2 regions of the Kosakonia pseudosacchari genome follow, and region 2 is predicted to be linked to the other one. Evidence: predicted binding sites of a transcription regulator. Region 2 holds the regulator's gene; the other holds the start of a gene.

Region 1 (3,419 bases), 1.4 Mb from region 2:
AGTGGTCTCTTTCAGTATCGGACTTGCCCTCACACTGGTCGCGGTTGGCGTTGGCGCGGCAATCAGCGTCCAGCAAGCGGCAAAACGCTGGTCCGGGTTCAATACGCTGGCACGGAAGGCACCCTATTTCTCCAGCGCGCTTATCGCCCTTGTTGGCGTTTATATGGGCATCCACGGATACACCGGGCTGCAATAATCAGGCATAAAAAAACCCGCACAAGGCGGGTTTTTTTGTCGGGCTACGCTTACGCGTAAACCGGGAAACGGGCGCAGATATCCAGAACTTTACCTTTGACGCGCTCGATAACCGCTTCGTCATTGATGTTGTCCAGCACGTCACACATCCAGCCAGCCAGCTCCTTCACTTCCGCTTCTTTAAAGCCACGACGGGTCACAGCCGGGCTACCGATACGGATACCGGAAGTGACAAACGGGCTCTTCGGATCGTTCGGCACGCTGTTTTTGTTCACCGTGATGTTTGCACGACCCAGCGCAGCATCCGCTTCTTTACCGGTCAGGTTTTTGTCTACCAGATCCAGCAGGAACAGGTGGTTTTCAGTACCGCCAGACACCACTTTGTAGCCACGGTTCAGGAACACTTCCACCATCGCTTTGGCGTTTTTGGCAACCTGCTGCTGGTAAACTTTAAACTCTGGCTCCATCGCTTCTTTCAGTGCCACCGCTTTTGCCGCAATAACGTGCATCAACGGGCCGCCCTGCGCGCTTGGGAAAACGGCGGAGTTCAGTTTTTTGTACAGCTCTTCGTCACCGCCTTTCGCCAGGATGAGACCGCCGCGCGGGCCTGCCAGGGTTTTGTGGGTGGTGGTGGTCACAACATGCGCGTGCGGAACCGGATTCGGGTAAACACCGGCGGCGATCAGACCCGCAACGTGTGCCATGTCAACGAACAGGTAAGCACCGATGCTGTCGGCGATTTCGCGCATTTTCGCCCAGTCAACGATACCGGAGTAAGCAGAGAAACCACCGATGATCATCTTCGGTTTATGCTCTTTCGCCTGCTTCGCCATGTCTTCGTAATCAATCTTACCGGACTCATCAATACCGTAAGGGATGATGTTGTACAGTTTGCCAGAGAAGTTAACCGGGGAGCCGTGAGTCAGGTGGCCGCCCTGCGCCAGGTTCATACCCAGAACGGTATCACCCGGTTGCAGCAGCGCAGTGTAGACCGCGAAGTTCGCCTGCGAGCCGGAGTGCGGTTGTACGTTAGCGTAATCAGCGCCAAACAGTTCTTTCGCGCGATCAATCGCCAGTTGCTCCACGATATCCACATACTCGCAACCGCCGTAGTAGCGTTTGCCCGGGTAACCTTCGGCGTATTTGTTCGTCAGCTGAGAACCCTGAGCCTGCATTACACGCGGGCTGGTGTAGTTTTCGGAGGCGATCAGTTCAATGTGTTCTTCCTGACGTACTTTTTCCTGCTCCATAGCCTGCCACAGTTCGGCATCATAATCGGCAATGTTCATTTCACGCTTTAACATCCGCATCTCCTGACTCAGCTAACAAAACAACTCTAAATGAGGGCCCAATTTGGGGAACGGCCCACAGTATAACCGATTAATATTCTGATAACAGGTCTTGACAAAGGTTTTTACGCAAACGATTGGCTCCGCGTCAGACAAGGGTTTGAGCGATAACGCACTTCCCTGTTAAAGCGGATTTCTTTTCAGGTTTGTGATGCAACATATTCACGATGTAAATCCCTTTACCTTGTCCGCTCTTTACAAGCCTGGTCGCTGCGCTATAAGATGCATTTAAAATACAACTTTAAATAATCTGCAAAAAAGGAAGCCATCATGCTCGACGCCCAAACCATCGCTACGGTCAAATCCACCCTGCCCCTGCTGGCGGCAACCGGACCAAAACTCACCGCCCATTTTTATGACCGGATGTTCACTCACAACCCGGAGCTGAAAGAGATTTTCAATATGAGCAACCAGCGCAACGGCGATCAGCGTGAAGCGCTGTTCAACGCCATCGCCGCTTACGCCAGCAATATTGATAATCTTGCCGCACTGCTGCCGGCGGTTGAGAAAATCGCTCAGAAGCACACCAGCTTTCAGATCCAGCCGGAGCAGTACAACATTGTGGGTACACACCTGCTGGCGACGCTGGATGAGATGTTCAGCCCGGGGCAAGAAGTGTTAGACGCCTGGGGAAAAGCCTATGGCGTCCTGGCGGGCGTCTTTATCAACCGTGAAGCGCAAATCTACAGCGAACACGCGGAAAAAGCAGGCGGCTGGCAAGGCACGCGCGCGTTCCGCCTGGTAGAGAAAAAACCGCAGAGCGCACTTATCACCAGCTTTGAATTCGAACCGGTCGACGGCCAGCCAGTCGCCGCTTATCAACCGGGGCAATATCTTGGTGTCTGGCTGAAACCAGAAGGTTTCGCCAATCAGGAGATCCGCCAGTATTCCCTGACCCGCCAGCCTGACGGCAAAAGCTACCGTATCGCGGTAAAACGCGAAGCGGGTGGCCAGGTCTCTAACTGGCTGCATAACAGTGCGAAAGTGGGCGATATTGTGCATCTTGCTGCGCCTGCCGGGGATTTCTTTCTTGATGTGCAGAGCAGCACGCCGGTCACGCTGATCTCCGCGGGTGTCGGTCAGACACCGATGCTGGCAATGCTCGACAGCCTTTCCAAATCACAACATGCTGCGCAGGTTAACTGGTTCCACGCCGCGATGAATGGCGAGGTGCATGCCTTTGCCGATGAAGTGAGCAAACTGGGTGCGTCACTGAACCATTTTTACCAGCATGTCTGGTATCAACAGCCTGCGACAGCTGAGGTGAACAGCGGTCGCTATCACAGTGAAGGGTTGATGGATTTGCGCGCGCTGGAAGGGAAGTTCAGCGATCCGGCGATGCAGTTTTATCTCTGCGGCCCGGTCGGTTTTATGCAGTTTGTCGCGCAACAACTGGTCGCGCTTGGTGTGAACAAAGAGAGCATTCATTACGAATGCTTTGGCCCGCATAAAGTGTTGTAAAACAGGTTCCCTCACCCTGCGGGGTGAGGGAAAAACATCAGATTGCGGCGTCGTCTTCTTCACCGGTACGGATACGCACTACGCGCGCAACATCAAAGACGAAGATCTTACCGTCGCCGATCTTGCCGGTCTGAGCAGTACGGATAATGGTGTCCACGCAGGTATCAACGATGTCGTCAGTCACGACAATTTCAATCTTCACCTTCGGCAGAAAATCCACCATATACTCCGCGCCACGGTAAAGTTCAGTGTGGCCTTTCTGGCGACCAAAACCTTTCACTTCCGTTACCGTCATCCCGGTGATGCCGACTTCAGCCAGCGCTTCACGTACGTCATCCAGTTTGAAAGGTTTAATAATCGCATCAATCTTTTTCATGGTCGTTCCTTACACGCTCTTGCCAGTCTGCTGCATCG
Region 2 (3,419 bases):
CGCGCCCCATACCACCATGCTGATAGCCGCGCCCACTTCACTGCGCGCCAGGAACGGGATCGCCAGCATGATGGCAATCAGCAGAAGTAAAAAGCCTTTCAGCGTGCCGGTTACGGAACGATCCGCCAGTTTGCCGCCGAGATAGTTACCAATGGAGAAGCCAACGCCAATCAACACCAGCATCGCCGTGACAAAAACGGGAGTGGCATCGGTAATGGTGTGCAGCACCGGCGCAATATAGGTATACAGCGTGAACATGGCACCCGCACCGAGCACGGTGGTCAGCAACGCGGATAACACCTGCGGGCGCACCAGCACCGACAGCTCTTTACGCACGTCCGGGCGCTCACCTGCGCCACCTTTCGGCAGTGAAAAGAACAGACTCGCCATGGCAATCACACCCAGCCCGGCGGTAGCCATGAACGACATACGCCAGCCAATGGTTTCACCCAGCCAGGTCGCGGCAGGGACACCGCCAATGTTAGCAATGGTCAGCCCCATGAACATGGTCGCCACCGCACTGGCCTGCTTCTCTTTCGCGACCACGCTTGCTGCCATCACCGAACCAAGACCAAAGAAAGCGCCATGGTTCAGGCTGGTGACGATACGCGCCAGCATTAATGTGGCGTAATCCGGCGCAATCGCCGACAGCACGTTACCGAGCGTAAAAATCGCCATCAAAAAGATCAGGGCGTTGCGTCTGCCGCGGTGAGACAGCAGCAACGTCATTAACGGCGCACCGACCATCACGCCGATCGCGTAGGCGCTAATCAGCATCCCCGCCGCCGGAATAGAAACGTCAACGCCGCGGGCAATAACCGGCAGTAATCCCATCGGGGAAAACTCGGTGGTACCAATGCCGAAGGCGCCAATCGCCAGGGCAAGCAAAGGGAAATTAATTTTCATCTGTCACTCCAAAATAGACATGCCGACTTGCGACCCTGTCGCTGAAGTCAAAAGTATGACAGCTATCACAAAAAACAGAAGTTAGCAGAATGACAAAAGATTATTGCAGAAGTGATAACAATAGCGGGGGAAGAAAACCGAGGGAGAAGAGGCTCTCCCTCGCGATAGATCAATGCAGTGCAGCAGTCAGACCGCCGAAAACAATCAGGCCCAGAACGATGACGGTAGTGATTAAAGAATACTTCAGATCGGTGCTCATCAATTTTCCCCTTTTTAATTTCCCCACAAAAAGTGAGATAACGCATTTTTGCACAAATTATCTTAAAAATCTTGCGGGAATTGGCAGGAGAAACGTTTTAATACTTCCCCTTTTGCTCAAGATCAGACAAAATTCGACGCTAAATTTATTAGCGTACCGGCCATTGACTCCCCTCCTGACGTCCAGTGTCGTTTTCCCGGCGTACCGCACCCCCTTTGATGGGTACAGGGTGATTAAAGGCAAACGTTTACCTTATGTATTATCAGGAGCTTATGATATGGTCTGGAGTGATATCTGATGGCAACGATTAAAGACGTAGCGAAACGAGCAAACGTTTCCACTACAACCGTATCACATGTAATTAACAAAACCCGTTTCGTCGCCGAAGAAACGCGCAATGCCGTGTGGGCGGCGATTAAAGAGTTGCACTATTCCCCCAGCGCCGTCGCCCGCAGCCTGAAAGTGAATCACACAAAATCGATCGGCTTGCTGGCCACCAGCAGTGAAGCGGCCTACTTTGCTGAAATTATTGAAGCCGTTGAGAAAAAGTGCTTCCAGAAGGGTTACACCCTGATCCTCGGTAATGCCTGGAATAGCCTGGAAAAACAGCGGGCTTATCTGTCGATGATGGCGCAAAAACGCGTCGATGGCTTGCTGGTAATGTGTTCCGAATACCCGGAATCGCTGTTAAGCATGCTCGAAGAGTACCGCCATATCCCGATGGTGGTGATGGACTGGGGCGAAGCGAAGGCCGACTTTACGGATTCCGTTATTGATAACGCCTTTGAAGGCGGTTATATGGCCGGGCGCTATCTTATTGACCGCGGACACCGCGATATTGGCGTGATCCCCGGTCCTCTGGAGCGTAACACTGGCGCTGGCCGTCTGGCTGGCTTTATGAAAGCGATGGAAGAAGCTCTTATTAGCGTGCCGGAAAGCTGGATCGTCCAGGGCGATTTCGAGCCGGAATCCGGCTATCGCGCGATGCAGCAAATCCTCGGTCAGGCGCATCGTCCTACCGCTGTCTTTTGCGGTGGTGACATTATGGCAATGGGCGCGCTGTGCGCTGCCGATGAGATGGGTTTACGCGTACCGCAGGATATTTCCCTGATTGGTTATGACAACGTGCGTAACTCACGCTTCTTCACCCCGGCGTTGACCACGATTCACCAGCCGAAAGACTCGCTGGGAGAAACGGCGTTTACCATGCTGCTTGATCGCATCGTCAACAAGCGCGAAGAGTCGCAGTCTATTGAAGTGCATCCGCGCCTGGTTGAGCGCCGTTCCGTGGCCGATGGTCCGTTCCGCGACTACCGCCGCTAATCGCTTATTACGGAGCCGTTAATTCGGCTCCCGTAACCATTCATTATTCAGCGTTTCACTATCTCCCAGGTATTCCAGCAGCCAGTTTAACGCCGGGGAAGCTTCATTTTGCTGCCACGTCAGGCAGCACGCCGCGTCCGGGAAGGGGTTTTCCAGCGTCAGCGCGACCCAGTCACCGCTGTCGAGCCGTGGGCGGGCAAAGTGTGCCGGCACCATTCCCACGCATAATCCTGCCGATAAGCACGCCTCCGACGACGCCCAATCCGGGACGATCACGCGTTTCTGATTATCCAGCAGCCAGGTAATACGTTTGGGCAACGAACGGGACGTATCTTCCTGGATAAGTGAAGGCCAGTTGCGTAAGGTGTCGTCGCTAAGCGGGCCTGCCAGTGACGCCAGCGGATGGCGACTGGAAACCACACATTTCCAGCTCAGCATCCCCATATCGCGAAACGCATAGCGCCCGCCGACGGGAATGGCCTGCGTTGCGCCGATCGCCAGTTCAACCCGCCCATCAGCAAGCGCATCCCAGACACCGTTAAATACTTCCTGGTAGACCTGTAACTCAACGTCGCTGAAATGGCGATAGAAATCGACGATCAATTGCCGGGTACGCTCAGGTTTGACGATGTTGTCGACCGCAATCGCCAGTTGTCCGCGCCAGCCGTTAGCGATTTGCTGACACTGCTGACGGGTGATCTGCATTTTTTTGATAACAGCACGCCCTTCTTTCAAAAACCAGACCCCGGCAGGCGTGAGCTCGACATCACGATGGCGGCGTTCAAACAGCGGAACAGCCAGCCACTCCTCAAGCTGTCGCACGGTATAGCTCACTGCAGAGGGCACACGGTGTAACTCCTGCGCTGCACCGCTAAAACTGCCATTGCGGGCGACAGCATCAACCACTTCCAGCGAATATTCTGACCACATA

Evidence for each region. Region 2 encodes PurR, which represses purine synthesis genes. Its sites were predicted from a motif close to CANGCAAACGTTTGCNTG; they were not measured.
Region 1: glyA (serine hydroxymethyltransferase) is a predicted target of PurR. The motif match lies at 1,611-1,628, and genes of this name have one in related genera.

What each region holds. Positions count from the first base shown of each region.
Region 1 is NZ_CP063425.1:3,590,995-3,594,413, forward strand. Features, by position in the region: gene IP581_RS16865 (nickel/cobalt efflux protein RcnA) at 1-196, shown strand, start outside; gene glyA (serine hydroxymethyltransferase) at 246-1,499, opposite strand; gene hmpA (NO-inducible flavohemoprotein) at 1,815-3,005, shown strand; gene glnB (nitrogen regulatory protein P-II) at 3,043-3,381, opposite strand.
Region 2 is NZ_CP063425.1:2,154,651-2,158,069, reverse strand. Features, by position in the region: gene IP581_RS10150 (MFS transporter) at 1-906, opposite strand, end outside; gene cydH (cytochrome bd-I oxidase subunit CydH) at 1,076-1,165, opposite strand; gene purR (HTH-type transcriptional repressor PurR) at 1,463-2,488, shown strand; gene punR (DNA-binding transcriptional activator PunR) at 2,507-3,418, opposite strand.